One region of the Rossellomorea yichunensis genome, then DNA from elsewhere that is predicted to be linked to it. Evidence: riboswitches for the same ligand, from Rfam matches in the RefSeq annotation. Region 1 holds a riboswitch; each other region holds the start of a gene.
What was found. Region 1 has a riboswitch for cobalamin ahead of RSX31_RS08090 (hypothetical protein). Riboswitches for the same ligand answer to the same signal wherever they lie in the genome.
Positions count from the first base shown of each region.

Region 2: another riboswitch for cobalamin. It lies ahead of RSX31_RS05330 (ABC transporter substrate-binding protein); the one in region 1 lies ahead of RSX31_RS08090 (hypothetical protein).
Region 3: another riboswitch for cobalamin. It lies ahead of RSX31_RS18700 (acyl-CoA thioesterase); the one in region 1 lies ahead of RSX31_RS08090 (hypothetical protein).
Region 4: another riboswitch for cobalamin. It lies ahead of RSX31_RS01630 (ribonucleoside-diphosphate reductase subunit alpha); the one in region 1 lies ahead of RSX31_RS08090 (hypothetical protein).

Region 1 covers NZ_JAVYAD010000003.1:28,096-36,013, reverse strand. Annotated here, with positions in the region: gene RSX31_RS08100 (copper homeostasis protein CutC) at 1-94, opposite strand, end outside; gene RSX31_RS08095 (ABC transporter substrate-binding protein) at 317-1,255, opposite strand; gene RSX31_RS08090 (hypothetical protein) at 1,276-1,797, opposite strand; cobalamin riboswitch at 1,964-2,150, opposite strand; gene RSX31_RS08085 (hypothetical protein) at 2,282-2,614, shown strand; gene RSX31_RS08080 (DUF2584 domain-containing protein) at 2,654-2,896, opposite strand; gene RSX31_RS08075 (alpha/beta hydrolase family protein) at 3,437-4,219, opposite strand; gene RSX31_RS08070 (ABC transporter substrate-binding protein) at 4,438-5,439, shown strand; gene RSX31_RS08065 (ABC transporter ATP-binding protein) at 5,511-6,287, shown strand; gene RSX31_RS08060 (ABC transporter permease) at 6,268-7,068, shown strand; gene ytkD (RNA deprotection pyrophosphohydrolase) at 7,058-7,531, opposite strand; gene RSX31_RS08050 (hydrolase) at 7,628-7,918, opposite strand, start outside.
Region 2 covers NZ_JAVYAD010000002.1:173,198-181,531, reverse strand. Annotated here, with positions in the region: gene RSX31_RS05350 (glycosyltransferase) at 1-216, opposite strand, end outside; gene RSX31_RS05345 (phytoene desaturase family protein) at 416-1,921, shown strand; gene RSX31_RS05340 (hypothetical protein) at 1,970-2,128, opposite strand; gene msrA (peptide-methionine (S)-S-oxide reductase MsrA) at 2,186-2,716, opposite strand; cobalamin riboswitch at 2,940-3,138, shown strand; gene RSX31_RS05330 (ABC transporter substrate-binding protein) at 3,273-4,238, shown strand; gene RSX31_RS05325 (FecCD family ABC transporter permease) at 4,201-5,259, shown strand; gene RSX31_RS05320 (adenosylcobinamide amidohydrolase) at 5,256-6,716, shown strand; gene RSX31_RS05315 (bifunctional adenosylcobinamide kinase/adenosylcobinamide-phosphate guanylyltransferase) at 6,760-7,341, shown strand; gene RSX31_RS05310 (adenosylcobinamide-GDP ribazoletransferase) at 7,328-8,119, shown strand; gene RSX31_RS05305 (histidine phosphatase family protein) at 8,077-8,334, shown strand, end outside.
Region 3 covers NZ_JAVYAD010000007.1:70,930-79,263, forward strand. Annotated here, with positions in the region: gene ade (adenine deaminase) at 1-963, shown strand, start outside; gene RSX31_RS18680 (flotillin family protein) at 1,206-2,705, opposite strand; gene RSX31_RS18685 (DUF1761 domain-containing protein) at 2,884-3,252, opposite strand; gene RSX31_RS18690 (AraC family transcriptional regulator) at 3,266-4,024, opposite strand; gene RSX31_RS18695 (AraC family transcriptional regulator) at 3,912-4,196, opposite strand; cobalamin riboswitch at 4,300-4,490, shown strand; gene RSX31_RS18700 (acyl-CoA thioesterase) at 4,640-5,113, shown strand; gene RSX31_RS18705 (helix-turn-helix domain-containing protein) at 5,428-6,678, shown strand; gene RSX31_RS18710 (S8 family serine peptidase) at 6,975-8,334, shown strand, end outside.
Region 4 covers NZ_JAVYAD010000001.1:313,329-321,662, forward strand. Annotated here, with positions in the region: gene gndA (NADP-dependent phosphogluconate dehydrogenase) at 1-157, shown strand, start outside; gene RSX31_RS01620 (hypothetical protein) at 206-382, opposite strand; gene RSX31_RS01625 (SurA N-terminal domain-containing protein) at 505-1,281, opposite strand; cobalamin riboswitch at 1,939-2,119, shown strand; gene RSX31_RS01630 (ribonucleoside-diphosphate reductase subunit alpha) at 2,301-4,514, shown strand; gene RSX31_RS01635 (ribonucleotide-diphosphate reductase subunit beta) at 4,534-5,571, shown strand; gene RSX31_RS01640 (aldehyde dehydrogenase family protein) at 5,753-7,219, opposite strand; gene RSX31_RS01645 (DUF3243 domain-containing protein) at 7,392-7,721, shown strand; gene RSX31_RS01650 (SACOL1771 family peroxiredoxin) at 7,766-8,209, opposite strand; gene RSX31_RS01655 (cold-shock protein) at 8,316-8,334, opposite strand, start outside.

The sequences.
Region 1 (7,918 bases):
GTATGGCAGACACCAATTCAAGACGATCTGCTCCGGATGCTTCTGCAACTTTGGCATCCTCCTCATTCAAGACTATGACTTCCAGTTTGCTCATATTGAATTCTCCTAACGTGATTATGTTAGGTTAACTTTAACACAATGTTGAAGATTGTTGAACTTGTGATGATAAGGATTTCCCCGCAAAAATATGTTGCTATTTAGAAAGAAGACAGTACTAATATGTTTGCTTTACAAAACCTACAAAAAGTAACAATCTATCAGAAAAAGACAATGATTCCTCTTGCAAATCATTGTCTTCCCCATCTCACATTCAATCTTATTCAGAAAACAATTCCGGATACACCGTTTTGGCTGTAAGCTCAACGGCTTCTCCAATACGTGGGCCCGGTCTTGACATAATGTCTGAATCCAAGAAATAGACCTGGCCATTTTTCACTGCTTTTACATCTTTCCAGCTTTCCCGTGACTTGATTTCAGCTGTCGGCTCGTCGACATACCCCACTGTCGTCAAAATCATATTAGGATTACGTTTAATGATTTCTTCTTCTCCTACTTTCACCCAGCCTTTTTGATCTACAAAGATATTCTCGACCCCGGCCGTTTCCAGTATTTCCTGCTGAAATGTTTCTGCTCCAGCTGTATAGATATCAGGAGATGGACTGATTTCAAAATATACTTGTTCTTTTTCCTTTAGCGTGCTTACTTTATCTTTCACATCCGAAATCTGTTGCTTGATGCCGTCTACCAATTCGTTCCCCTTCTTCTCTACTCCCATTACCGTTGCAATTTGTTCAATATCCCCATAAACATCTTCAAAGGTTTGGGCAGATTGAATGACGAATACGTTTAATCCCGCCTCTTCAAGCTGCTTCACTCCGGCATCGTCTCCAGTGGTATAAGCAATGACAACTTCCGGCTTTAGTGCAATGACCTCTTCAGCATTGACCGTCATGGAATCCGACACTCTTTTAATCTCCTTCGCTTCTTCAGGATAGTTGTCGTATTCAGTTGCCCCGATTACCTTATCTCCGGCTCCTATGGCAAAGAGAATCTCTGTGTTACTCGGCTGTAAGGAAATAACGGTTTCCGGCACTTTCTCAAAGCTAATTTCTTCTCCCCTGTCATCGGTCACAGAATAAGACTCCTTTTCAGGCTTGACTTCCTTTGTGGATGTTACTTCTTCCCCATTGCTGCACCCTGCGAAAACAACCAGGATGATTGATAATAGTAAACTATTTAACCATGATTTTTTCATATTTCATCTTCCCCGCTTTTCTATATTTTGTCGCTATACGATTTACTCACAAAAGGAATTTCTTCAATCCCTTCACATTTATTCACATACACAGCCATCACAAACAGGACATTTGCCAGTAAATGAGCGTATTTAAATAAAATATTTTCCACTTTCATCTCAGTACTGACTTTATGTAAGGCACGGACGGACTTTTTCGCTTCACTGCGACAGGTATGAAGCGTACATGCGGCTGTACAGCCTTGCGGAAGGACAAAGGTTTGGATACGATCCTCGACTTCCGACACATAACGATCATACATTTGGCTCAATTTATTCAAGTCCTCTTCCATGATGGCCGTCATTCCCCTCACCGAGCCATTGAGATGGTACGCCATCTCAGCTAAATATAATAAATCGTCGTGCACTTTTGGTAAGTGTTCCGTCATTGATGACGCGAGTCCGATTTTAGTCGACAGTGAATCGGTCCGGATCTCAAAATCTACAGTTGAAACAGACTCTCGCATATAGGGATAACATAAGTAGCGGAAATCATTTGCCATATGTAAGTTCCTCCTTTCTGAATGATGTTTGTGAAACACCTATCGTATCTTCCGGGAGGGTACATAAACACAAAAAAACCACCCAAGAATATTGGCCGGCAGTTGTCATCCATATGAAAATAGAGATGCTAAAAAGCCGCACCATACCCTTAACTTCCGAAGAGTATAATACGATGGAAAAAAGGCAGGTATCCTGGCTCGTGCGTCAGCCTACTCTAAGAACCTTCCCATCTGAATGATCAAATAGTGGTGTTCTTCTTATTTCGTCAGCACTTACAGTTGCGGAAACAGCTTCGGATTCACACCGAATTCCCTTTATGCTAAAGATCAGCACCTAATTTCTGCGTGGGTTTATTCACTTAAGGAACATTATACCACTATATCCATTTCAAAGTTGATGTAGTTTTGAATAAAAAAACAAACATGTTGACGTACAAGCTTGAATATCTTTTGAGTATGTAAAGAAATGATAAGGAGGAAAAACATGAAGCGATTGGTTGTTTTGATATTATGCGTATTCTTATTAAGTGCATGCGGCGACAAAGAACCTGCATCCTATGAATTATGTGGATACGGGGATATGATGGTAGTGAACAAGAAGGAATATGTGAAGGTCTCTGAGGAGAAGAAGCTGGTCCTGGATGAAAAGCTCGGGGCTATTAAAGAAAAGATTGATAGTGAATATCACCCTGTTAATGACTTCACGGCAAATACACTGAAAAAAGGAACACCCATCTATAGCGTGAAGGATCACAGCAACTACCTGATCGCCCAGACAGAGAATAATCGCTATATTTTATATGAGGAAATACAATAAAAGGAGGGCTGTAAGCGAATGTTTACAGCCCTCCTTTATTTAGTTCGTGGAATTCAAGGAAATCAACCGATAAAGGATCGTCGTTTTCTCATCTGTCCACTCCATCTTTTCGATTCTTCCATAACCACTGGGATCACTATGTTTCGTTTTTCTGACATCTATCGGAATATGCATAGGATAAAGACGATATCCACCTTTTTGGAGCTCGAACAGATTCTCTTCTTTCCTTACTTCTTTTCCTTTTGTCACAATCATCGTGTTTAATTCCAAGCCCATGCCCATTTCGCTTGACCTCAATCCTTTTTTTATTTGCCCTATTTTAACATAAGAACTGCCTAGGCTCTGTCAATTAGTATGTGCTGGATGGTGAGGGGAACTGCTTCGCTTGCAGCTAGCGTTCGGCCGAGCCTCCTCAGCTTAGCCGAACGGGGTCTCGGCACGCCCGTACTTCCGCAGGAGTCTACGCAGTTCCCCTCACCATCTTCAAGAGATTTTTCGTGACAGAGCTACAAAGCGTAAAACAATCTAATTAGAAAACAGAATTCTTCTATAAATCATTTACCTCCACCTTAAAGGGGTTGTTTACTAAAAGTTTTTGTTTTTTCTCAAAGAAACATGCTTAGAAAGTTGATTGGAGCGGAAGGAAGCTCGACTCCTGCGGGAATAGCTGGACAGGTGAGACCCCGAAGGCGAAGCCGAGGAGGCTCACCGCCAGCCCCGCGGAAAGCGAGCATCCTGGAACGGAAATCAACTATTACTTTCTTCATTATGATAGCTACAAGCTTTGATCATAAAAGAGCCTTTTATTTAATACACCACTGTCTATTGATTTTTCATCCATGTGCATAGCATGGAGACGATTTGTTGATTCTTTCGTGGTGGAAAATAATGCGTAAACTCTTTGAAGTATCGGGACGAAACAGATTTCTCCAACTCTTTCAGTCTTTTTTCTAATCTATATGCATGCTCAACTGAAACGTTCTGATCCTTTTCACCGTGAATGATCAATACGGGAGCTTCAAGGTTTTCTAATTCGTACAGTGGGGTACGCCATTCGTATCGTTCCGGTACTTTATTGGGACTTCCCCCTATGACTCGTTTCATCATTCTCCTGAGATCCTTACGTTCTTCATATGTTAAGAACATATCCGATACGCCTCCCCATGTAACAACGGATGTGACGTCCCTCTGCTCGATGCCTGTCATTAGCGCCATGACCCCACCACGGGAAAAGCCAAACACATGGATCCGGTTAGGGACCACTCTGTGATAATGTTTAAGCAATTCAACACCCGAAATGGCGTCTTCACGATCATCCCCCGCAAAATCTTCATTTCCCTCTCCTCCAAGGTTACCTCGGTAATAGGGAGCAAAAACAATGAATCCGTGAGAAGCAAATTGAGCGATTCTCGCCGGCCGAACCATGCCGACACCTTTGATCCCACCTCTCAAATAAAGGAACCCATCGTACTTCCCTGTCCCGGCAGGTTCAGCCAATAACCCCTTTACCCGTAAACCAGAGGATAAATAGGTGATTTCATATAGTTCAACACGAGGATTAGGTGAAGGAAACAATGTTTTCTTCACGATCGTTCCGTTTTTCATATTCTCTTCCTTTCAAACCGTGCATTGGGTATTCACACATTTTTTGTACTCTACATAGGATATTTTAGCAAATCTCATCATCAAGATAAGATACAAGACGCTGCCTTTATGACCATCCTACCCTTTTAATATGGAAAGATAAACAAGGCAAAGAGAGATGCACTCATCCCCATTCTATCGATAAACGAGTTTCACAAAGCTTAAAGGAGGAATATTGAATGAAAAAATGGCTTCGTAGCGGCTTTGCCGTGATGCTCATAAGCATGTTGACAATCGGGTTGACAGCATGTGGAGAAAAAGAAGATGTCGTACAGAAAGTTCGGGTAGCAGAAGTGACCCGCTCGATTTTCTATGCTCCTGAATATGTCGCAATCGAAAAAGGATTCTTCAAAGAAGAGGGGCTCGACATTGAACTGACCACTACCTGGGGTGGAGATAAGACAATGACCACCTTGCTATCCGGCGGTGCTGATATCGCCCTGGTCGGTTCAGAAACCTCCATCTACGTCCATGCACAAGGTTCGGATGATCCGGTCATTAACTTTGCTCAATTAACCCAGACCGATGGAACATTTCTTGTTTCCCGTGAAAAAGTAGAGAACTTTGAATGGGATCAGCTAAAGGGCACCACCTTCCTTGGTCAGCGTAAAGGCGGTATGCCGCAAATGGTTGGGGAATTTGTCCTGAAGCAGAATGGCATCGACCCGCAAAGCGATTTAAACCTGATCCAAAACATTGATTTCGCGAATATCGCGAGTGCTTTTGCATCCGGTACAGGAGATTACGTTCAGCTATTCGAACCAACGGCATCCATTTTTGAACAGGAAGGAAAAGGGCATATCGTGGCTTCCTTTGGAACAGAATCCGGTCACGTTCCCTATACAACGTTCATGTCCAAAGACAGCTACATGAAAGAAAACAAAGAAACCGTAGAGAAATTTACGAAAGCTCTGTACAAAGCTCAAGCATGGGTGGAGGAAAACAGTGCAGCAGACATTGCGAAAGTGATCGAGCCCTATTTTGAAGACACAGAGCTTTCATTAATTGAAACGGTTGTTGATCGCTACAAATCACAAGGGTCCTTCGCCACAGATCCAATCCTTGACGAAGAAGAGTGGAACAATCTCCAAAACATCATGGATGAAGCAGGGGAGCTTCCACAGTCCGTTGATCATGAAACGTTAGTGAACACGTCGATCGCTGAAAAAGCAGCAAAGTAGAACGGTCCGGGGCTGACTTCACATGTCAGCCCTTCACTTATAGAAAAAAAGAAAATGGAGGCTTAAATACAGTGAACTTTCTATCTTTAGATTCGATCCATCACACCTACTTTTCACCCAAAACGGCCACCCATGCCCTTTCAGACATAACGCTTGAAGTAAAAGAAGGTGAGTTTGTCTCCTTTATCGGTCCGAGTGGATGCGGGAAAACCACGTTACTCTCCATTATTGCAGGACTTATCCGGCCGACAGAAGGAACGATTCTTTTAAACCAACAACCTATTCGAAAAATGAAAGAGAAACTGGGATACATGCTGCAGCAGGACTATCTGTTTCCATGGAAGACCATCGAAGAAAATATTTTTCTAGGTTTGACCATTATGGGGACCCTTACAGAAGAAAAGAGGAAAGAAGCACGTGCTATGTTGGCTGAAATGGGGTTAGAAGGTGTAGAAACATCTTATCCAAGGGAACTATCGGGAGGAATGCGTCAAAGGGTGGCGCTGATTCGAACTCTCATCACAGAACCTCAATTACTTCTCCTGGATGAACCTTTCTCAGCACTCGATTATCAAACCAAATTGAAGCTAGAGGATCTGGTGTACTCCACATTAAAGTATTTTGGCAAAACCGCTATTCTTGTGACCCATGATATTGGCGAAGCCATCTCCATGAGTGACCGCATCATTCTATTCGGGTCGAAACCAGGATATATCCACAAGATATTCGAGGTCCCGCCACCATTAAAAGAGTTAATGCCCTTTGAAGTGAGGAATCATGAGATATACCCGGGATTTTTCCAAACCATATGGAAGGAGCTTGAAAAACTTGAATCACGAATCGATTAAACAAAAACACCTGGAATACATCCAATCAATTAAGAAAGAACAGCGATGGGTCTGGTTTTATCAAGCGCTTATTTTCTTTGTATTCTTCTCGCTTTGGGAAATCGCGAGCCGAAACAGCTGGATAGATCCCCTCATCTTCAGCTCACCCTCAAAAATATGGAAACTGTTTCTCGTAAAACTGGGAGACGGAAGCCTTCTTGCCAACTTGTCTGTCACACTCGGTGAAACGATCATCGGATTCATTCTCGGCACCTTACTCGGGACGCTATTAGCCGCTTTATTATGGTGGTCACCATTTCTTTCTAAAGTGTTGGACCCCTATCTTGTAATACTGAATGCCATGCCGAAAGTGGCCCTCGGCCCGATATTAATTGTGGGGTTGGGACCCGGCTTCACATCCATCATCGCCATGGGTACCGTCATATCCGTCATCATCACCACGATTGTTGTGTATACTTCCTTCAGGGAAGTGGACCCGAATTATTTGAAGGTAATGCAGACCTTCGGAGCAAGAAGGGGGCAAATGTTCAAAGAAGTCATTCTCCCTGCCTCTTTCCCGACCATCATCTCGACATTGAAAGTCAACGTGGGCTTATCATGGGTCGGGGTAATTGTAGGTGAATTCCTGGTTTCCGCCAAGGGGCTCGGATATATGATCATTTATGGATTCCAAGTCTTTAACTTTACTCTTGTCCTGCTATCCCTGCTTGTCATTGCCGTATTTGCTACCATTATGTATAAGCTGGTTGAACAACTCGAAAAGAAATTAATCAAATCATAAGGTTGAGATCCCTTATTCTTTTGAGAGCCAAGTCCACCACTTCATCTTTCATGATAAAACTAAAGGAAGGATCGTCATGAATGTTGGAGAAATCACCGTTCCAAAGGACGGCTCCATCTGTTTCCAGATAATCTTCCTTGCTTACGATACCCTCAGCTTCAGCGAAGAAAATCGTTTTAATAAATGGTGAGTGATCATATACTTTATATTCCCCTATGCATACTGGATCCTTGATCACTCCCCCTGTCTCTTCATACGTTTCACGTACCGCAGCTTCCTCAAGGGTTTCCCCTTTTTCCCTCTTCCCTCCAGGAAACTCCAGACCTCTTCTTTTATGCCGTGTTAACAACCAATTCTCTTTGTAGCGACATAGCACCAGCACATGGTGTGATTCTTGTTGAAACCTGCCCTTTTCAAAGGATATTTCTACTCTCTTCCCATTTTCGTCGATAAACTGTTCCATCTGATTTCACCTCATCCGTACACACTTTCTTTCATCTAACCATAAATAAAAAGCATTGGTCCACAGATATCTCTTCTGAACCAACACTTTTATTCATTACTCTGGATCCTCATGAGGCTCTGAATTCAAGATACCTATACTCTCGATGAATTTCTTCGCTTCATCATCTCCAAGACGATGAATCATTTCATACACTTGATGGAGGTTCTCATCATATGCATCATTTTCCCGGTCAAAATGATATTGAATATAAGGGACATGCGCACGATAGAAGTTCTGCCAATCGACTGAGTGATTGGAATCGAACACTTCCCTAAGCTGGGTGATTTCTTCATCTGTTGCAGATATCTTAAAGTTCCAGGGCGAATCTGTCGAGCTTCTTGAAAT
Region 2 (8,334 bases), on a different contig from region 1:
TCCATCATTTACCACGATCACTTCAAACGGCTGAATAAATTGCTTCTGAATACTCGATAATAGATTTCCAATTGTCAGTTCTTCATTTCTGGCAGGAATGATGATGGAGCATTTTTTTACGAGAAAACTATTCCTTACATGAATGGACTTTTTGACTGTAGGGATTCTAGTAAAAAGGAAAACGGTAAGAATAATAGACCCTAACCAAATATACATTTTTTCACCTTCTGATCTTTTGGTTTTTATCGACATTTTAACCATTTTGGTTAAAGGTGATACCTTTTTTCAAATGGATTGGTTGTTTTGTGTGTGTAAATTCATGTCAAATTTGTTTGAAGTCAATCAAAATGGGCACAATGGAAAGCTGAATAAGCGATTCAGCAGACAACGATCTTTCTCGTAAGGAGGAAATGAGATGAAGAAGAAAGTGATAGTAGTAGGTGGCGGATTAGGAGGTATGTCAACAGCGATCCGTCTTGCATCAGAAGGATTTAACGTGACCATTGTTGAAAAAGGGGAAAGACTTGGCGGAAAATTAAACAAAAGAGTAGGAAAAGGCTTTTCTTTCGATACAGGCCCATCGATCCTTACGATGCCGTGGGTTCTGGAAAAAGTTTTTGCTCATGCAAGCCGTGATCTGAATGATTATGTGGATATTATCAGAGTGGAACCGGGCTGGAGGACATTTTTTGAAGACGGAAAGGTCCTGGATGTATCTTCGGACCTTCCAACAATGTTAGAAGAAATGAAAAAGACATCCACGGAGGATGCGAATAATTTCTTTAACTATTTAAGCTACTGTGGAAAAATGTATGAGCTCACAATGAAAAGCTTCTATAAAAAGAGCATCAATGGCTTGCAGGACCTACGCACGATGCATCCGGTCAAGGAATTACTGCAAATGGATCCGATGAAATCCATGGATGCTGCGAATCGTAAATTCATTAAAGACAAGCATTTGCAGCAGCTGTTTAATTTCCTGATCATGTACGTCGGTTCGTCACCTTACCATGCACCAGCCATCATGTCACAGCTTACACATGTTCAGTTGGCGCTGGGAGTCCATTACGTAAAAGGCGGAATGTATAAAATTGCAGAGGCAATGGCAAAGGTGTTGGAGGAACTCGAGGTAGAGATTCGCTTAAATTGTGAAGTTGAGGATATTCTTACCACTGGCAGCCGTGCTGAAGGAATACGTACGAAAATAGGAGAAGAGTTGATGGCGGACATCGTGGTATCGAATTTAGAGGCGATCCCTTGCTACAAATCCCTTTTGGCTGATTATCATGAGTCACCTAAGGAAGTCGAGGAACTAAGCAAGTATGCCCCTACGGTTTCAGGTTTGGTTCTGCTGCTTGGGGTAGACCGTAAATATGATCATCTTGCTCACCATAACTTCTTTTTCAGTAAGGATCCTAAAAAAGAATTCAGGCAAATCTTCGATGAGAAAAAGCTGGCTGATGATCCGACGATTTATATTGGTATCTCGTCAAAATCGGATCCCACACAGGCTCCTGAAGGAAAAGAAAACCTGTTTGTGTTGACACATGTGCCACCTTTAAAAGAGGGTGAGGATTGGACTCAATACAAAGAATCTTATCGACTCCAAGTACTGGAAAAGCTGGAGAAAATGGGCGTAACCAATCTAAGGGATCATATTGAATACGAATATACCTTCACTCCTAACGACCTTCAAACCCTTTATGGGGCGAATGGTGGTTCTATCTATGGGACTGTCACAGACCGAAAGCTTAATGGAGGCTTCAAGATTCCGAATAAGAGCAGAGTGCTCTCTAATATGTACTTCGTGGGAGGTTCAACCCATCCAGGCGGAGGTGTGCCGATGGTCTCACTTTCAGGACAACTGACAGCGGAACTCATCCTTAATGAGCAAGTGAAAGTGAATCGATTCATTGGTTAATATGAAAAGGTGAAGGTTAAATTTAAATAATCTTCACCTTTTATGTTTTTACTGCTTTTCTGAAGAATGATTATCTACCGTATCCGAGTTATTTACATTCTCTTCATCTTCATCAGGATAGGGGTCAAAGAAATTGACGACTTTCCCTGGGCCTTCAAACCCGATAACCTGCTCTTTATCTTCTGTATTTTTCTCGTTTTTCTTCATACAAAAAACTCCTTCCTGCCATTAGTTTGGCGAAAGGAGCTTTTTTCATCCCACTATTTAGTTCTTCCAATGATTATCTATAAATTGATCGCGACCTGATTTTGCCCGGTCTTGTTTATATTCATCTGGATTTTTCTTGTAGAATTTTTGATGGTATTCTTCTGCCGGATAGAAAGTGGAAGCAGGAAGGATGTTTGTGACGATAGGCTTCTTGAATCGTCCACTGTCTACTATTTCGTTCTTTGTGTTTTCAGCTAATTGTTTTTGGTGTTCATTATGATAAAAAATAGCTGTCCGGTACTGATTGCCGCGGTCATGGAATTGTCCCCCATCATCCGTTGGATCAATCTGAGGCCAGTATAGCTCTAATAATCTTTCATAAGAGAACAAATCAGGATTAAATGTGATTTGAACAGCTTCGTAATGTCCACTATTTCCTTCTTTTATATCTTGATATGTTGGGTTTTCAAGGTGGCCCCCTGAATAACCTGACACGACATCAATTATTCCCGGTAATTCATCAAATGGCTTTACCATGCACCAAAAACAACCACCTGCAAAAGTAGCGATTTCTTTTTTTTCATTCATTGCTGAACCTCCTGTACCATATGTGCTCCTCTAAAGCAGTAAAGCGATTGCTTGAAAAAGATTTTATCACGAATGAATGGAGGGGACAATCTATTAGCTCGAAAGGTTGCATCGGGAAAAGATTCGAAAAGAAGTATTCCTGCTATTTTCAGCAAAGTTTATCAAATTTCATTCACTATCCATAGAATCTTGTGTATAATTCTGTTGAACGGAATAATTACATACGATATGAGATTAGGTGAAGCGGAAGTTTCGGTAGCAAACTTTTTAGCTTCATAATAGGGAAGTTGGTGTAATTCCAACGCGGTCCCGCCACTGTAAATGGAAGTGAGCTGTATGAATGCCACTGTACCAATGGGTATGGGAAGGTGCAGCAAACAATGACCATGAGCCAGGAGACCTGCCTGATTTCTTTCGCACCAAATCTACGCGGATAGAAAGGTGTAATGTGCATATTTAACGGTTTAAAGCCTTTTATGCATTTTACACAGCATCTCTAGTCCCACTGGAGATGTTTTTTTGTCTGGGAATAAGTTCATCTACAGGAGGAAAACGTATGAAACACACATTCAAAATCATTCTCGTACTAATAGTATCTCTAGGACTCCTTTCAGCTTGCGGTACTGACAATGAAAATGTTGAAAAGAATAAAGATAGCGGGGAAGTCAGCCAGGGGCAATCTGCTTTTCCTTTGTCAGTAAACGATGCCCTGAATAATAAAGTCACGCTGGATGAGCAACCTAAGCATATTGTTTCATTGATTCCGAGCAATACAGAAATCTTATTCGAGTTAGGATTGAATAAGGAAATCGTAGGTGTTTCAGATTTTGATAATTATCCAAAAGAAGCGGCGGAGAAAGAAAAAATAGGTGGAATGGAATTTAACGTTGAGAAGATTATCGGTCTGAATCCGGATTTGGTTCTTGCTCATGAGTCCACTGCTGTGTCGGCGGAAGAAGGGTTAGAACAGCTTCGAGGTGCAGGGGTAAAGGTCTATATCGTACGTGATGCCAATAGCTTTGAGGAAGTGTACACCACGATGGAAAACATCGGCACATTGGTAGGCAAGAAAGATGAAGCTGAGTCTGTCATTTCTGAGATGAAAGCGGATCTTGAATCCATTAAGGAAAAAGTCAGTGGTGTATCTGAAAAGAAAAAAGTGTATGTAGAGGTTTCACCTTCCCCTGACATATATTCGACAGGAAAAAATACTTTTATTGATCAAATGCTTTCACTAGTAAATGCCGAAAATGTGATGAGTGATCAGAAGGGATGGGTCCAAGTAAATCAAGAAGCGGTCATCGCTTCAAATCCTGACGTCATCATTACAACCTATGGTTTTTATAGTGAAAATCCTAAAGAACAAGTGATGGGCCGAGAAGGTTGGAAAGATGTAACTGCTATAAAAAATGAAGATGTCCATGATGTTCATTCAGATCTGGTCACACGTACTGGTCCGAGATTAGTTGAAGGAGTAGAGGAAATTGCAAAGTCAATCTATCCGGAGTTATTTGCAGAATAAAATATGGATAACATACGGGTTGGCTGTAACGTTTTTACTTTTCGCTCTCTTTACAGGCATTTCGATCGGAACCGTCTCTGTCCCACCGATGGATATTCTGTTCATCGTTGGAGCTAAATGGTTTGGATTCCCTATACCGGGAGAAATTGATCCAATGTTTGCAAATATCGTGTACTCCATAAGATTGCCCAGAGTATTACTGGCATTATTGGTTGGCAGCTCCCTGGCAATTGCGGGAGCTTCTTTTCAAGGACTATTGCGCAACCCGCTGGCTGATCCATATACATTGGGTGTGTCTTCAGGAGCATCGGTCGGTGCTGTTATTACGTTGTTCTTTAATTGGAGCATTCCGTTTATCGGGAAGTTTACGCTTCCCTTTCTCAGTATTCTTTGTTCGATTATAACCGTGTTCCTCGTATTATGGTTTGCACAGAAGGTTGAAAGAACCATGAAGGTAGAAACCATCATATTAACAGGGATAATTTTCAGCTCTTTTTTAGGTTCCTTTATATCCTTAATGATTGCCCTGACGGGAGAGGAATTAAGACAGATCATCGGTTGGCTTCTTGGAAGCGTGTCCATGAGAGGGTGGGATTACATTACGATAATATTCCCCTTTTTCTTAATTGGAGTGATCGTTTTGTTCCTCAATGGCAAGGAACTGAATGGCATGAGCTTTGGTGAAGAACAAGCCCATCATATCGGGATATCCGTACAAAAGAGAAAACTCCTCATCTTAATTGCTGGAAGTATCCTCACGGGAGCGGCTGTCGCCGTTTCAGGTACAATTGGATTCGTGGGGCTCGTAATTCCTCATTTTCTAAGAAGGATCGTAGGGCATGACCATAGACACTTACTTCCTTTGTCCATCATTGTTGGGGGAGGCTTTCTCGTATTGGCTGATCTCATTTCAAGAACCATCATTGCACCAACCGAGCTTCCGATTGGAGTGATAACAGCTCTTATTGGTGCCCCGATGTTTGCTTATATTCTCCTGAAGAAAAGAGGGCTTTCATCATGATAGATGTAGACGGTGTTACAGTAGGATATAACGATAAAATAATCGTGGAAGACATGAATTTTCATATAGATGAAGGAGAATTCTTTGGGATTCTTGGACCTAACGGAAGTGGAAAGACGACGCTGTTAAAAGCCATGACGGGTCTGCTTCCATTAATGGATGGAAGCATAAGGTTAAAAGGAAAAAAACTGCATCATTTCTCTTCAAGGGATCTTGCCACACAGGTAGCGGTACTTCCTCAGATATCGACAGAAACCTTTTCCTATGAGGTGAGGCAGACGGTTATGCTGGGGAGATATGCTCACCAAAAAGGTTTCTTTAAAGGAACGACTGAACGGGATTCTGAAATCGTGGAGAAGGTAATGGATCAAACGGGCATTACTTCCTTTCAGGACCGCTTCCTTCATGAGTTGTCCGGGGGAGAACGGCAGAGGGTATTCCTTGCCCAGGCTCTCGCTCAAGAGCCACAGGTCCTGTTGCTTGATGAACCCACTAATCATCTCGATCTTTCGTATCAGAAGTCATTGTTGGATTTAATTAAAAATCAAACAATACACGAAAAATTAACGGTAATCGCAATCTTTCATGACTTAAACTTAGCAAGTTTATACTGTGATCGCTTACTTCTCTTAGATAAAGGAAGAACCAAACTTCTCCATCACCCGGAAGAGGTTCTGAAAGAGAAACATATAGAAGAGGTGTATCATACAAAGGTTCAGAAACAAGCTCATCCTTTAGTTGCAAAACCTCAAATGGTCATTGTTCCTGAGGAGAGTGCGACAGAGAACTTTGTGTTAGATGAAAGCTACCTAAACGTAAGAGAAGAATACATACATTTCTCTGCCCCTTACCCATTAAAATGCATGTCCTCAGGAATTATTGGTGCAGGAATCGGGTGGTACAGGCACTTTATCAATCGTAGGGTCCCTGCAGATTATGACTGTTCAGATTATCAAGAGGACATGAAAGAATTTCTTGTTCATAAAGACCTGGACCCCTCATTTTCTGTAGGCATGATGACGGCGCTTCCTTTAAATAATATGGTTTGCGAATCATTCGAAGTTCAGGGGCATTCCGTATTCGTCGTAGTGACAGCCGGTGTCGGGAATGCGATTGATGTCTCGACAAGTTATCAATATGATATTGATTTAAGGCCAGGCACGATTAATACATGGGTGTTCATAAATGGGAATCTTTCAGATGAAGCATATATAGAAGCCCTTGTAACCTCAACAGAAGCGAAAGTGAGGGCCCTACATGACATGAATGTGAGGGACAGAAGAACTGGTCAACTTGCAACCGGGACACCGACCGACAGTATTCTGATCTCCTCAAGTCAACAAGGAGAGCTGGAACCGTTTGCCGGACCGATTACACCAATAGGGAAGTTGATTGGGCGCGGTGTGTATGAGGTAACAAAAAAAGCCATTGAACGCTATTTGGATCAAACAGAGTAGAATCATTTCAATGAAAAGGTAATTGAGGAGAGGGGGAATCGGCTTGGGAGCCCTATATTTTATTACCGGAGGGGTTAGAAGCGGCAAAAGCTCTTTTGCTGAAAAATGGGCAATTGAGAAGAAGAAGTCAAACGTTCCATTGGTCTATCTTGCTTGTGGAGTAAACACTGACAGGGAGATGGAGCAAAGAATCTTGAAACACCAGCAGGACCGGCAAGCGTCTGCTGTGGAATGGACGACGATTGAATGTCCCAATTCAATTGAAAGGATAATCAACCAAATTCCTCAACACTCCGTTGTACTGTTGGACTGCCTCACGACTCTTTTAACAAATGAGATGTATGATAGTAATGAGGAGAAAAGTCAATATATAGAAGAGAAAATCTATCAATCTATCGTACAGTTGCTAAATAAAGTTGATGTACTGTTCCTGGTTAGCAATGAATTGGTTTCTGACCTTCCAATTGATTCAAAGGATATCCTTACTTTCCAGAAACGGCTTGGTGCATTGCACATAAGAATGGTGAAAAAAGCATGTGTGGCAATTGAAATGACGGCGGGAATCCCAGTTGTGAAAAAGAGGGGTCCGAATGAGGAAGGACGGTTTCCTCATGATCCTATTTAAAAGCTTTCTCCTTAACCTGCAGTTTTTTACGATTCTGCCGATCCGTAAAGAATTTTCAATAGGGAATAGGGAAATGAAGTGGATGGTCCGGACATTTCCACTGTTAGGTTTATTTGTAGGTGTGTTTCTTGTAGGAGGATATGTTTTTCTGGATTCTTTTACCCACATAAGCCCTCTAGGTATATCATTCTTTATTTGGGTATTGCCAATCGTATTAACGGGCGGTATTCATTTAGATGGCTATATGGATGCAAGTGATGCCTTTTTTTCTTATAGAGATAAGGAAAAGCGATTAGAAATAATGAAAGACCCGAGGGTAGGCGCCTTTGGCGTTTTGTCACTGGTGGTATTGCTTTCTTCACGGTTTTTATTTATTTATGAAACCATCCTTCAAACCCATTCCACTATTTTGATAGGTATGATTCTTGTGTCGATTCCCTTTTTAAGTCGAATGGTGATGGGGGCGAGTATAATCCTTATCCCTGCAGCCCAGACGTCTGGAATGGGATATGGTTTCAGAAAGAATGTGACCGGTTATGATCTTATATGGATTGTTTCTGGTTTATTGCTGGGTGGAGTCGGCAGCTTCTTATTAAATTGCTTTAATTTTTATGCTTTATTCAGCCTGGTGACGTTAGCTATATTCTTCTTTGTTTATTCTAGATCCATCAAATGGTTTGGCGGTATGTCCGGTGATACAATCGGGGGCAGTGTAGAGGGGGTGGAGTTGTTTTTATGGATGACTATATGGTTATTGCATGTATTCGCCATGGTTTAACAGAGGAAAATGAGAAAGGGAAATACCTCGGCTGGACCAATTCCAGTTTATCTCGAAAAGGAATCGAATTACTTAAAAGGCGAAATACTTTTTTTGAAGAGTATGAACGATGCTTTTCGAGTGATCTTAATCGCTGTTTAGAAACCGCTCATTTTCTGTTTCCTCATGCTCCATTAATCTCTTCATCCCTTTTAAGAGAGATACACTTTGGAGGC
Region 3 (8,334 bases), on a different contig from region 1:
AGAAATGCCCGTCGCTGTCTATTCTGTACAGATGATAAGCACTTGGATGACTTAATCGAGGAAGGCAGTATCGATCACAATATCCGCTTAGCAATCAATGAAGGGCTCGACCCTCTATTGGCGATTAGCATCGCCTCTTTGAATGCTGCTGAATGTTATGGGTTACACACTAAAGGAGCAATTGCACCTGGATACGATGCGGATTTTGTCTTACTCGATGATATTAAAACGGTCTCTATATCAGAGGTTTACAAAGAAGGGAAGCAGGTAGCTGTATATGGTCAGTTTGTCGGCGACTCAATCGTAAAACCGGCGCAAAAACCATCTCTTACTTCAACTGTTCATATTCCTGTACTAACTGAAAAACATCTCCAAATTAATATGGGCGTTACAAAAGAAGCACATATTATCGAAATCATCCCTAACCACCTTAGAACCAATAAACAGATTGAAAGGGTCCAAGTAGAAAATGGATTCTTTATCCCTTCTATTCAACAAGATCAACTAAAAATGGCTGTCGTTGAAAGACATAACGGGACAGGAAATATTGGGTTGGGGATTGTAAAAGGCTTCGGATTGAAAAAGGGAGCCATTGCTACCACCATTGCTCATGATTCCCATAATATTGTCGCAACTGGTACAAATGATCGTGATATCCTGCAAGCGATTGAGGCGCTTTACGAAATGAATGGCGGCCTGGTGATGGTGAGAGACGGAAATGTCATAGCCTCTCTTCCATTACCGATTGCAGGGTTGATGTCCGATCAGGGATTTGAAGAAGTGGTATCAGGGCTCCACGAGTTGGAAAATGCGTTTGTAGAGTTAGGATTTTCCGGGGACTTTAATCCATTTCTGACTCTCTCTTTTCTCACTTTGCCTGTGATCCCTGAGTTGAAGCTGACAGATTTAGGGCTGTTTGATGTTAAAAGTTCCCGGCATATTGAGGTTGGGGTAGAGGGTTGAGGGGTATGTTTGACTGTTGAATTTCAGTGTTTTTTTGACTGTTAAATATTGCAGTTTATTTGACTGCTTAATTTCTTCGGATATTTGACTGTTGAACTTTTCAAGAATTTTAACAGGTAAATTCCCCGTTGAGTTCAACTGTTAATAAGATAGACCATTCCGTTTCTGGCACTCCTTTATTGGAATCGATTAGACTACATAAGAAAAGAGATGTCTCCATTATTGAGACATCTCTTTTCTCATTATTTACTTTCTTCTTGTAACTCTTTTTCTTCAGTCGTAACAGCAACTTCCTTGTCTGCTGACTCCGAAATCGCAGGTTGATAAGGTCTCTCCTGGCTTCTGTTTGCATATGACTTCAGTAGTTCACCTACATCGATGCCAGTCATTTCCCGTAACGGTTCCTGCATGTCAAGCATCGTTCTGGTGATGCTTTTCCCAAAGGAAGGAACTCCCTGGCCATTACCGGAATCAATGATCTTAACAGAGTCAATATTGTTAAGAGGCTGGGCAATTTTCTCTGCGAAAACGGGCAGCATTTCGATTAATTTCTCGGTAATGATGACATCGCCATGTTTCTCCATTGCTTCTGCCAGCAGTTTACGGGATTCGGCTTCCGCCTTACCTCGCTCTCTGATAACATCGGCTTCGGCAGAACCTTCTTCTCTTCGGATCTTGGCTTTCGCTTCCCCGTCAATTTCAGCCTTGCGCGCTTCGGCTTCCGCTTTACGGGTGGTTTCGTAGTATTCGGCATCTGCTTTCGTTTTACGAACTTTTGATTCTTCTGCTTCAAGCTTAACGGCACGTTCACGCTCAAGGAATTGAAGGGTTAACTCTTCTTCTTTCACTTCCTTGGTAAGTTTGGCTTTTTCCAACTCATAGGACTGCTCGGACTTTGCTCTTGCCCGCTCTGTCTCTTCTTTGAAGGCGGCGTCTTTGATGTCCTTCTCTTTTTTCGATTGGGCAATGGTAATTTGACGCTTATATTCTTCCTCTTTCGCTTCCTGATCAGTTTGGGCCCGGTGAATACGGGTTTCACGCTCGGTGTTAGCTTCTGCAATTTCAGCTTGCTTGCGAACCTCGGCGATACGTGGACGACCAAGATTTTTTAAGTATCCATTTTCTTCGTCTGCATCTCTTATGTCAGTTAACCCGAGTGACGTAATTTTGAAGCCCATGAGATCCAGCTGCTTCTGGGCAATTTCTGATACGTCTGCGTTAAATTTTTCACGGTTGCTGTTAATGTCTTCAACAGTCATTTTTGAAAGGATCGCACGAAGATTACTTCCCAGTACCTCGATGATTTCATCTTCAATTTCTTTTTGATCCTTACCAAGGAACTGCTCGGCATAGTTCGCAATCCCGTTTAATGTATCGGCCACCTTCACCATCGCCACTGCGTCTGCAACGATCGGTACTCCGCCATTTGTGTATACTCTCGGTGTCGATAGCTTTAATTGGAAGGATGTAAGATTAACAGGTGTGGATGTTTGGAAACGTCTTAATCTGTACCCCCCACCTCTGATGATTTTCATTGAACGCCCTTCCTGGTCGGTGAAAATATTCGTTTCCTTCTCAGGATCCCCCAGTTTAGGTCCGGTAATGATCAGTGCCTGGTTCGATCTCGCTGTACGATAACGAAATCTCATCCAGAAATAATAGGCAATCCCTGCAATCGCTGCAATAACTAGAACAGGAATAAGGAACATGAAAAATCCGATAATACTTAATGATCCTAGCATTCTGACAACCCCTCTCGACATTTTGTTTAACCAGCATGAAATCTGATTTAATTTAAAATAAAAGTGCTAGCTACAATACTATCTACGGAAGAGTGTTAGAAAAGTTTCAATAATTTAGGTGAATCTCCTAATTTTATATAAAAAAAGCTCGAACCTTTAAAAGGTTCGAGCTTACAATCTACAACAACCATCCGTGTATGGCCCCTAACAGGGTAAATATGATGAGATGATCTCCTATCGCGATAAGAAACATCCGTTTTGTCATAAGACCAAATAAAGCATTTTTCAAGTAGACAATGGAAATAAGAATTCCAATTAGTACACCTGTCAAAGCTCCTTCGACTACTCCATTGGAACCGGTGGCTTGAACAAAAATCCCAACAAGAAGTGAGCTGATAAATGCAACAATAACAGCCACTGCATATTTAATCGGTCCAGTACTATCCTGTTCCTTCTTTCCTAGTAAAATAGAATAATAAATTCCGCCGTATACCATATACACCACAGCCCCCGCCAATATCGCGAGCAAATTCACATTTAATTCCATCCCAATTCCTCCATTAATTCGGCTCAATGGCTAAAGCGATCGCTTTAATGCTACATCCAATATCGAGTGTTCCTTTTAAACTGATCATTTCCACGAGTTCAATCGGATTCCCCAGGTATCTGTATCCGCTTTTCGGCAACCAATAGCTGTAAAGTTCAGAATAGCATTCGATTAACTTCCCTCTTTCACGGTAGTCGACAGGTTCATCGAATTCATAAACCACATGCTTACTGCCTCGAAATAGATAGAGTTCCTCACCTTCCGCATCATTTTGATTTTCAACAGCCAAGCGACACTCATACCTGCTTTTTTCAGGTGGGGTAATATAAGGGTTGCTCTTTGGAACTCCGAATATCAAAGGACTCTTCTCTATGAGGTTTCTGGCATTTCCCCATCTGTATAGATCTTGCCATGCTTCTGGAATACCTTCGATATATGACCCGATATGGAATCTATTGACGGTTGAACACTCTGGAAAATGAGCGATCTTCACTTTCGATAAATCCAGCCATTTAAACTCATTATAGGATTCTTCACCCTGGGATGCTTTCGCTTTTGCGCTGAAGAGTTTAGATATCTTGCTATTTAGATATTCTCGCGGAAAACGCTCTAAATAGGCACCTTCCCGCCAGCTTTTGGGGTTAGCTTTAAAGTAAGTATTAAAAGAATAGGTGAAATAGGATAACGATGAAAAACCACATATGAACGCAATTTGTGTGATAGGAAGCTGTGGCTCGTAAATGAGCATATGCGCTGCATTTTCCAAGCGCATCCTTTTCTGCCGGTGTTTCACCGATCAGCCCTTTAAACAACCGCTGAAAGTGATAAGGGGAATAGGTTGATACTTTGGCTAACTGTTCTAAGGATAAATCTTCGCTTAGATGTTGATCGATATACTCTACTACTTTATCGATTTGGTTTCTTTGTATTTTGTCTTGTGGCATTTTTCAGACCTCACTACCTTTTTGAAAAGCACTTGTTTATAAATTTTACCATAATCCTTCTCCTCACTCACTAAGGGTTATGATAAAATAAAAGCGTTCACAATTTAATCATTGCTCATTGGTGAAGATGACCTTTAATTCATTTTCTTAAAAGGGAAGTTGGTGAAAGTCCAACGCGGTCCCGCCACTGTAAGGCTGAGAATTCGTATGGATCCACTGTTTCGGATTGAAATGGGAAGGAATACGAAATCGTTGACGCTGAGCCAGGAGACCTGCCAAATGGGAAGAACACAGAAGTTCCTACGGGAGATAGGAGGGTGTTGCGCTAATGAGACGTCACAAGAGGAATCGTTGTACTCTGAACGTTCGCCTGGAATAGCCGCATCTTCTTTTTCAAAAGGAGATGCTTTTTTGTTTCATAATACAAACAGGGAGATGAGAAAATGGAACAAGCCTATTCAGTCGAACGTTCACGAACCATACAAACAAAATTGGTATTGCCGCCTGACACCAATCATATGCAGACCATCTTTGGAGGAAAGGTTTTATCCTATATTGATGAGATTGCGGCCCTATCCGCCATGAAACATTCCAGTTCAGTCGTCGTCACGGCATCGATTGACTCCGTCGACTTCTTATCATCCGCCACGGTCGGCGATGCTCTAAGCCTTGAGGCATACGTCACTTCCACCGGCAGAACATCAATGGAAGTGTATGTAAAGGTGTACTCTACGAATCTCGTAACGAGTGTCAAAACCTTGACGACGGAATCATTCCTGACAATGGTCGCCGTTGATGAAGATGGAAAACCGAAGCCGGTACCAAAGGTCATTCCTCAAACGGAAGAAGAAACGAGACTATTCAAAACGGCTCCTTTGCGAAAAGAGCATAGAAAGAATCGCGCGCTTATCTTATAAACAATCCCTGATTCACTGACTAACTAATATAACAAAAACACTCAGAGTTTTCTAAGCTCTGAGTGTAACTTTGGAGATTATTATCCCGCGATCCTTTCTTCCATTCCAGGAATCATCTATCCAGTTTATCGTTTTGTCGAAAGGATAGAAGTCCTGAATGAGCTGGATGCAGAAAAGAGAAAATCAGTATAGTAAAGCAGATTCCATTGGATTTGGATGTTTTTGCCTTCAGACCTCCGTCTTGTCCCCCATCTATAGAACAAACAAAGATATTTCCCTATAATGATAAATAAACTGTTCACTCGGGGTGTACTATGATCGAAGGTAAATTAATTAAATTTCATCGTGAAGATTCAGGATTGACTCAGGAACAGCTTGCTCAGGGTATCTGTTCCACCACACATCTTAGTAAAATCGAAAGAGGCATCACAGAGTATTCCAGTGAAATTACTGATTTACTTGCAAGGAAGCTTGGAATCAATATGGATGTTGAACGTTCCCGCTACCATTCCTTACAGGCTAAACTATCAGAATGGAACGATGCGATTATTATGATTCGAACCAATGACATCCATCAACTTAAAGGTGAAATTGAAAAGGAACCTTTAAGGTTTTTATCTGACTTCATCATTCAATACAACCTTTTTCTGGCAAGATATTATTTATTTTTGAACAATCATGGAAAAACCAAGGAAATCCTGGGCATGTTCGAAAATAAAAACTATTCTCTATCCCCTTTTGAACAAAATTTATTGCTTCATGTCAAAGGGATTTACTATCATTCAACAAGACAATTTAACACTTGCATACATGTATTGAAACAGATTGACGATGAATATCCCAACTCCGAATATTATTTCCATTTGGCATTAGCATATCATTCCATTCATTCAAACACCTTTGCCTATTATTATGGGCAAAAAGCTTTGCAATTTTTCCAGAAAACATTGAATATCCTTAGGGTCATCGATTCGGAAACCTTAATTTTAATCCAATTGAATGCCAAGGAACCCTTTGATATGGAAGAAACAAAACAACAGTACGATAAGCTCCTCAGAGTCTGTGAATCAGTCAATTCAAACGATCGGGCGCATAAGATACATAATAACCTTGGATTCGAATATTTTAGGAGAAAACGATATTCTGAATCAAAGGTATCCTATGAAGAAGCATTAAATCTTATCAATGACGAAACGCCGGCATCAAATTATTTAGTTACGCTCAGCGGATATATACTTGCTTGCATGAAAGGGAATCTACTATCTTCACGGGAACTCAATCACTTAGCGACAAAAGGACTGAATATGGCCACTCAGCACCGGGATCCAAGTCATGTATTCTTTGAGATTTACTTACTTACCATAAATGAGGATGAAAAAGAACTATATGAATATATTGAAAGTACAGCTCTCCCCCACTTCAAAAAAACGGGGAGCCAGTTGATGTATCAGCATTATGAAAGACAACTATTTTTATATTATGTGAAAACTGGGCAAACAGAGAAAGGATTCAGACTTGCATCCGATAAGATGTCAAATGAAATCAGTTATTATGAACTAGAGTAATACTGCTACAAATGATAAAAGGAGTTTTCCTTTTGTCATTTTTTTTTTGGCCGATCGATTGTAAAGTCACTCTAGTTGTTTGGTTCCAATTACAACCCCAACCCAACGTCATTTTTTCACAACTTTCCTCCCACCCCACTTCTCAAAATCAGAAGATAAATAATCGTTCAACTCCAATCAGTAGTTAAATAGTCCCTAAATAAACCCCCATACAAACATGAGCAAATTGAATTTACAATGAAAATTGTAATAATCTTTAGAATTATCTTACTAACCACTACAGAAAAGAGGTAGAAATGATGAATGGATCTTCCATAGCAAAGAAATCAGCTGTGATTGCATTATCCACTGGATTACTCTTATCCCCTGCATCGAGCTACTCCTCTCCAACAGCTACCGCTGCGGATTGGAAAGCAGAAACGATCTTATCTTCTTTGACTGAAAAGCAGAGACAAGCCCTGCATCAACTTGAGTTAAATAACACAGAGGGTCTCCAAGGATTTCAACCAAATGAATTGACATCCAGTGAAGAGATTTCGGTTATCGTCCAATTCCAATCTAAACCTGGGCATGTAGCTGTGCTAGAGGCTGCCGTCAAAGGGAAAACAGTAAAGAAAGAAGACGCCAGAGCAAAGGTGGAGAAAGAACATAAGATATTTAAAGAAGATGTTGCGAAACATCTATCTCCTAGTCTTGTAAAAGGGAAAAAGAAAGAGCCTAAAATCACCCAAACCTATAAAGAAGCATATAACGGTGTGGCAATGACGCTTCCTGCCAATCAAGTAGAACACCTGCTTAACTCCAAAGCCGTCAAAGCTGTATTTAAAAACCAGGCATATACTGTCGATCCGGTCAAACAGGATCTTCCTAATGATGTTGACCGTGAAATCACAACATCTGTTGAAAGCATTCCTTATTTAAAAGTGGATGAATTACATAAGGAAGGAATAACAGGTGACGGCATAAAAGTTGGCGTCATTGACACAGGTGTCGACTATAACCACCCTGATTTAAAAGAGGCCTATAAAGGCGGATATGACTTTGTTGATGATGATGCGGATCCAATGGAAGCCACGTATGAAGATTGGGAGAGTACGAGTGAACCAGAGTTCAGTTATACGGGAAATTCCTATTATACTTCTCATGGTACTCATGTATCCGGAACCATCGTAGGACAAAACGAGAATGATAGTGAAGTATCGGTAGAAGGTGTTGCTCCGGATGCAGACCTATATGTATATCGTGTCCTTGGTCCTTACGGGAGTGGTTATACTGAAGACGTCCTTGCAGGAATTGAGAAATCGGTTCAAGATGGTATGGATGTCATCAACCTATCATTGGGAGCAGGTGTCAATGATCCTTATTATCCTACAAGTACCGCCCTTAACTATGCCGTATTAAATGGTGTGACGGCAGTTGTTTCAGCAGGGAATGCAGGACCAAGTGACTTTACCCTCGGCTCTCCGGGTACAGCTGCTTTAGCGTTAACAGTAGGAGCAAGTGATGTTCCTGTCTCGCAAACCACTTTTACCGGTCAAACATCAGATGGATGGTCAGCGGAAATTGTGAGTATGGCAAGAGGTTTCGAACATTCCTTTGCCAGTTTAGAAGATCGATCATTAGAGTTGGTAGATGTCGGCCTTGGTTATGAAGAAG
Region 4 (8,334 bases), on a different contig from region 1:
ACCAGGTCTTGCGAGTGCTTTAGCGTATTATGACAGCTATCGCTCAGAGTCACTTCCTGCCAACCTCCTTCAAGCCCAACGTGATTACTTTGGTGCTCATACGTATCAGCGTGTGGATAAAGAAGGAACATTCCATACAGATTGGTTATCTAAATAAGAAGAACGAAAGCCCTGTGGGAATCCCACAGGGCTTTCGATTACCTTATTATTCTTTGCTTGATGAGTCATCTTTCGTATGATGCTTATTTTTCTCGTCCCGCTGCTCTTTTTTTAAGTCATCGAGGGGAATTGGATCCACATTTTGTTCACTTTCATGCTGATCGAGAATGCCGTCATGATCTTTATTGATTTGTTCAGGGTTGTCATTGGTCCTCTTCGTCATTTTCCATCATCCTCCCTTAATAATTCGTTGTTATACCATACCCTTTGTGAGCAGAGAAAAACATCTGGGGAATAGAACATAAGAAAGCCACCTATCTGCAGGTGGCTTTCTTTGATGGAGCTTTAGATTTTAATATCAACTTTAGCATTTTTCTTTAAATCTTCTACATGTTGCACAAGTTTTTCTTGTTTTTTCTGTTGTTCTAACTGAGTCTTGATTTGAGGTTTAACTTCTTCAAATTTTGGTGCTTCTTTTGATTCGCCCTGACCTTGCTGACTTGCGTACTGATCGTAAAATTTCTTCATTTCATCTTCAGAGACTTGTTCTACTTTGATTTCTTTCTCAACGTAGTTTGTGTATTTGATGTTTTCAGCGATTTGAGTTCTTAACTCATCCATCGTGAATCCGGCTTTTTTCATTGCGTCTTCAAACTTCTTGTCATCGCCGTACTGCTTTTTAACTTCTTCCAGTTGTTTATTGATTTCATCTTCTGATGCCTTATATCCTTTTTCATCAGCTTGCTGCATAAGAAGTGTTTGTCCAACCAGGCTATCAATTGTTTGTTCCTTGATTTTCTTTGCTGCATCTTTACTTGTTGGGTCTTGACCCATTTGTTGATATTGCATTTGTGATTGAGTCAATACGTTATTGAAATCTTCACCTTTAATTTTTTCGTCGTTTACAATGGCAACGATCTTGTCTTTTTCAATCTTTTGCTCATCCATTTTCTTCTGCATTTCTTCCATTTGCTTCGCTTGCTCTTCCTGAGCCTGTCCATCGCTTTTTTCTTCTGTTTTCGCTTTATCGTCAGCTTGTTTTTGGCTCTCCTCGTTCGAACCGCAAGCGGCTAGTCCAATCGTTAATAAAGCTAATAGTAAAGTCGTAAATATTTTTTTCATAATAGACTCCTTTCAGAAGTAAGGTGTGATTTCAAAAAAATCACTTAATGCGCATTTTAAAGGAAAAGCCCGTAAAAAGAAAGTATTTAAACCAAAAAGTATAGATTGTAATGAGGTTGAAATACAGTGAATTACCAATATGGTCCCTTTTTCACTATTATGTATACGGTTACATTCGACTATCAACTGCCGTACAGAAATGATAATGTAAAAAGACTTTCAACTGGTTTCTAAAAAAAGAGGCTGTTTAAATCGAGATCTTTTCCTCCATTTAAACAGCCTATAAAAAATATTGGGGACCAAAGAATACTGTCAAACAACCTTCTATTTGAATTATAGAGAGTGGCTCCATTTTCTTCAACTAACATTTAGGGAGGTGTCGGCTGACTAGTGTCCTTTTGAAGGCAGTATTCAATATTCTTCTTGTCTTTTCATGAAAAATAATAATTATAAGCATATTTCAAAGGAAGGGTTTTCCTTCCTTTCGTTCAACATGTTACATCTCTTGACTTTAAGAGGGGAATAGAGTGATACTATTAGAAGATTTCACCTTCTAAACAAAGTGAATAGTTTCACTTGTAAATTCGTTTTTAATCGTTTATGATGATACAGAACACAACATTTTGTGTTCTGTTAAATTATTTAAACTATATATTGATTATAACCTGTGAATAGGGTGTCTGAATGGACTTAAAAGGGAATCCGGTGTGACTCCGGAGCTGTCCCCGCAACTGTAAGTGCTGACGAAATAAGGAACTGCCACTGTCATATACGATGGGAAGGCCTTAGAGTAGGGCGAAGCACGAGTCAGGAGACCTGCCTTGTTTATCACGTGTTATCTTCTTCGGGAATTGGGAGGATAAAGCGAGGATTGGAATAGGCCCTTTAGTCTATTCATATATCTTTCGTACATAAAGCCCATCCGATTAATAGGATGGGCTTTTTTTGAATCCTTCCCACACTGTATAAATTTGGGAGGAATGATGATGTCAATCGTATCAAAAGATCAATGGATCACAATGGAAGCAAAAGCGGTTCTTACAAATCTCCACAGTCGCTTTCCACAACTTCATTTTAAAGAATTCGATGAAAAGACTTTTAAGTATACAGAGGGTCAATCTGAATTGAGCAAAGAAAAGCTTTATCATTTCATGATCCTCACTGCAGTTGAACGTATCTCTGCCCATGAACCTGATTGGACGTATGTGGCAGCAGAATTATATTTAATGAAACTCTATCGTACGATCGCTTATTCAAGGGGAGTGGAAGAAAGCCTGTTGTACAGTTCCCTTTATGAATTAATACAAGAATTGACGGAAAGGAAACTATATAAGCCAGCACTATTGGAATCATATAGCAAAGATGAAATTGACTATTTGGGGAGGATCATGGATTCATCTAAAGACCATCTGTTTACGTACATAGGGATCGTCACATTATCAGAGCGGTATTTAACTAAATCCCATGATGGTGAAATCCTTGAATTACCTCAGGAACGATTTCTGATCATCGCCATGACACTCTTTATGAACGAACCCCGTGATAAGCGACTGTCGCTTATTGAAGAAGCTTATTGGGCCCTGTCTAATTTGTATATGACGGTAGCAACTCCTACGTTTGCTAACGCCGGCAAAAGCCATGGTCAGTTATCCAGCTGCTTTATTGATACGGTAGCCGATGATTTAAGAAGTATTTATGACAGTAATACAGATGTTTCCACACTAAGTAAAAACGGTGGCGGTCTCGGTATTTATCTGGGGAAGGTCCGGAGCAGGGGAAGTAATATCAAAGGCTTCAAGGGAGTAAGTTCAGGTGTTATTCCATGGATGAAGCAATTAAATAACACAGCAGTATCCGTTGATCAATTAGGTCAACGTCAAGGAGCGATAGCTGTTTATTTGGATGTATGGCATAAGGATATTTTTCCTTTTCTTGATACACGCTTAAATAATGGTGATGAAAGGCAGCGAACTCATGATCTTTTCACTGGAGTCAGCTTACCGGATTTATTCATGGAACAAGTGGAAAAGAGAGGGGATTGGTATCTATTTGATCCTCATGAAGTGAGGATGGTCATGGGATATTCCCTGGAAGATTTCTTTGATGAGCGTGAAGGAGAAGGTTCGTTCAGAGATAAGTATTGGGAGTGTGTAGAATGTCCCGGCCTTTCCAGGGAAGAGGTTCCGGCGATTGAAATTTTCAAGAGGATCATGATTTCCCAGCTCGAAACGGGAACGCCCTACATGTTTTACCGCGATACTGTCAATCGGCTAAATGCCAATGGGCATAAGGGAATGATTTACTGTAGTAATTTATGTACGGAAATCTCCCAGAATATGAGTGCGACGGTCATGGAAGAAGAGGTCATAAAGGACGGGAAAATCATTACCTATAAATCTCCCGGGGATTATGTCGTCTGTAATCTGGCATCTGTTTCTTTAGCCAAAACGATCATGGATGATGAGCTTGAAAGGGTCGTGTCCATAGGAGTGAGATTGCTTGATAATGTCATTGATATTAATAAACTTCCAGTCCTGCAAGCCCAACTGACAAACATGCGCTATAGAGGGGTTGGATTAGGAACCTTTGGATGGCATCATCTCCTTGCATTGAAAGGTTTGAAATGGGAGAGCGATGAAGCAGTTGATTATTGTGATTCACTGTACGAGGATGTTGCTTATTACACGATCAAAGCCAGTCATGAATTAGCGGAAGAAAAGGGCTCCTATCCATATTACAGCGGCTCAGACTGGTCGACTGGAGAGTATTTTTCAAAGAAAGGATATTCCGGACCGAGATGGGATTCACTCAGGGATGATGTCTCTTCAGGAGGAATCAGAAACGGATATTTAATGGCCGTTGCGCCCAATTCATCCACTTCGATCATAGCCGGTTCTACAGCAAGTATTGATCCTTTATTCAGATTAGAGTACTCGGAAGAAAAGAAAGACTATAAGATTCCTGTTACAGCACCTGATTTATCACCAAAGACGACCTGGTATTACAAAACGGCTTATAACGTAGATCAACACTGGAGTATTAAACAGAATGAGAAAAGACAGCGACATATAGATCAAGGAATATCTTTTAACTTGTATGTGCGGAATGATATCAAGGCGATAGAGTTGCTGTCTCTTCATTTAGATGCATGGAAGTCAGGATTGAAAACGACTTACTATGTGAGATCGACATCAGTTTCAAATTTCGATGAATGTGAAAGCTGCCATAGCTGACTGGGAGGAAGATGATAACATGAATGGATTAAAGCAGCGAATCTTAATAGATTCTGAGGCACCAAATAAATCTACTGGAATTGTAAATGGACAAAGTTCGAATATATTAAACTGGGATGATGTCAGGTTCTCTTGGGCATATCCAAAGTATAAGAGAATGCTGGGGAATTTCTGGACGCCTTTTGAGATCAATATGGCAAAGGATATCAAGCAGTTTCCTACTCTTTCATCAAGTGAGCAGGAGTCCTTTTTGAAAATTATCGGCTTACTGGCTCTCCTTGATAGTGTGCAGACAGATTACGCCGGTAAAGTGGCTGACTACCTGACGGATTCCAGCCTCAATGCATTGATGATCATTTTGGCACAGCAGGAGGTCGTCCATAACCACTCGTACAGTTACGTATTATCCAGTATCGTGTCAAAAAAGAAGCAGGATGAAGTGTTTGATTTCTGGAAGAACGATCCTATCTTGAAGAAACGGAACGAATTTATAACGAATGGATATAAAGGATTTGTAGAATCCCCCACCATTGAGAATCTTTTAAAGTCAATCATCTATGATGTCATTCTGGAAGGGTTGTTCTTTTACTCCGGTTTTGCCTTCTTCTACAATCTGGCCAGAAATCAAAAGATGGTGGCGACATCGACGATGATTAATTATATCAATCGGGATGAACAGCTGCATGTCGGCTTGTTTGAAAAAATATATAAAGAAGTCCTTAATGAGAATCCGGCTTATCAAACGGATGAGCTCCGTGACTTTGGACAAGCTGCTTTCAAACAGGCAGCTATCCTTGAAATAGAGTGGGGAAGGGACATCATCGGATCTCAAGTTGAAGGGTTGTTAATGAGCGACCTTGAAGATTATATTAAATTCATGGCGAATAAAAGAGCCAAACAGCTGGGGTTTGAAGAACCATTCGAAGGATTTAGGACCAACCCATTAAAATGGATCATCGCCTATCAGGAAGTGGATAGAGGAAAGACCGATTTCTTTGAACAGAAATCAAGGCAATATACGAAGACATCGGATGCTAATGGGTTTGATGAGCTGTAAAAATGAGGGCTGTGGTCCTTTTGGTCAGAGATCAGATCTCTTTAGTCGTAATAAGCAAGTTCGTCGTAATATTTTACGCTGCTGCATTTTTCTTTAAAAGCGGTTTTTATTTTCAGAATTTATACAACTGCATTAAAATCAACCCATAAGAAAAGCGAGTCATCATGACTCGCTTTTTGACTTATTTCTTCTCAATAAAAGGACCATAATCTCTTCTCTTATGTTGAACGGCGACCCATTTAACCGTTGTGAATTCTTCAAGAGCCCATTCGCCATTGAAGCGGCCAAGGCCAGAATCCTTTTCACCTCCGAATGGCATATGCGGCTCATCATTCACAGGTTCATCATTAATATGAATCATCCCGGTCTTTACTTGGTGGGCCAAATTAGTCGCTCTCTCTATGGAGGAAGAGTGTACAGCTCCACTTAGGCCGTATGGATGTTCATTGGCCAAGCGGATCGCCTCATCGTCATCTTCAAACGGGATGATGGCTGCTACAGGTCCGAAGATTTCATTTTTTGCAATTGGCATTGAGTTGGTGACATGAGTCATTACGGTAGGGTGCAATAAATTTTTATCAGCTTTGCCTCCTAATACAACTTCCGCGCCTTGTTCCTTGCTGTCTTCAATATCCTTCAGAATGCGATCTACTTGATTTTCATCAATTAAGGGTCCGATATGGGTCGTTTTATCTGAAGGGTCTCCTGTATTTAGTTCTTTTACACGAGATACAAAAGCTTCCACAAATTTATCGTACATCCCTTTATGAACCATGATTCGATTAATGGACATGCAAATTTGTCCTTGATGATAAAATTTTCCGAAAAGGGCTGCTTCAACTGCCTGATCTAGATCTGCATCATCAAGTACGATAAAGACGTTGTTTCCGCCTAACTCAAGAGCAGTCTTCTTCAGGTTCTTTCCTGCGAGTGCCCCTATTCCACGTCCCACTTCAGTCGAACCGGTAAAGGAAATCAACCTGGGAATCGGGTGAGCAACGATATCATCACCAATTTCTGATCCCTTTCCGACGACTACATTTAACAATCCCTTCGGCAGTCCGGCTTCTTCAAAGATACTTGCAAATAATAGACCTCCTGTCACGGGAGTGTGTGTAGCTGGTTTAACAACGACACCGTTTCCGGTAGCTATAGCCGTTGCAATTGATCGTACAGCTAAATGGAAGGGGAAGTTCCAGGGACTGATTACTCCCACAACTCCAAGCGGTTCTCTATAGACACGGTTTTCTTTGCCGGGCACTTGAGAAGGAAGGATTCTCCCTTCCATCCTGTAAGGGTAGGTTGCCGCTTCCTTCATACTATTAATGGAGACCTTCACTTCGCCTGCCGCTTTCATGTAAGTGCTGCCAGACTCTTTAATGAGCCAATCAATGATCAATTCCTGATTGTTTTCAACAACTCGAACGGCTTTTTCCATCACTTCTCTTTTTACTTGAGGAAGTTCCTTCGCCCAGCTTTCTTGAGCTTGTTGTGCTGATTTATAAGCAGAGTCGAGATCCTCTTTACTGGCAGCTTTAATGGAACCAAGTTCTATATTATTGAATGGGTTTTTATTAGGAATCATATTCTCACTGCTTCCTTTTACCCATTCTCCATTAATAAATAATTTATCAAATTGTGTATTCATGATTAGTCCTCCTCATTATTCAGTGTTCACTCTATTGTTTACACTCTGTAGAAAGTACTTAAACAAGAAGCAGAGAGTTTGAGATCCCATTACCAATAATATGAAATTATATGTTTAACTCTCCCAGTGGTGGGAATATACATACTAGATTGAATGAGAGGAGAGGTTTTACATGGCAAATCATTCTACAGAAGAAAAAATGGAGTCCAAGGTGGACAAAACGTTAGATAATATGTCCCAGGACAAAAAAGAGGATATATTATCTAACTTTGATCATTTCAAACAATACTTAGGTAATAAAGTTTCCTTGGCTGATAAGTTAGGGATGAATGAAGAGCAGCAGGCAAAGGCAGCCCAGAAGGTTGGGGATTATCTTGCGGCTCATGAGGAACCGAAGAATAGGGAAGAAAAGTTATTACATGAATTATGGAAAGCGGGCAACAAGGAAGAGCAGCATATGCTTGCCCATATGTTAGTGAAGCTTGTTCACGCTGAATCCTAAAAAAATCGGGCATCTTTAGTGGATGCCCTTTGCTTATGCCTTTTTTACATATGTATTTCCGGGTCTACCTTTACCGTCACATTCCCTTTGATGGCACGGGTGATCATGCAAGACTGCTCTGCTTTCACCAACAATTTCTTCGTAAGGGTTATGTCTTTTTCAGTAGTGGAGGGACCCAATGTCAGCACAGGGCGGTGAATGATTTCTTTATATGTAATGATCCCTTTTTCAACCTCCACAATCCCTTCAGATGTCATCGATAAATCCGTTTTCTCAATATGACTTCGTTCAAGCATCGCTGCCAGGGTGATGATGTAACACGTAGCTGCTGCTCCAAGAAGCATTTCATCAGGGTTTGTTCCTATTCCAGGCCCATCCATTTCAGTTGGAATGGATATTTTCGTATGAAAATTTTCCGAGCTTAAAGTACCTGTATCATTTCGCAACCCCGGCCAATCAGTAGATATATGAAAAGAGTGTCTAGCCATTCAAATAAACCTCCTAACAAGCATGGTAAGGTTATTGTATCCACTTTTTAATGTGATGGCAAAGAAAAAAGACCCTACAGAGTAGAGTCTTTCGAATTAGCATGGATTATGCTTTAGTAACGTTA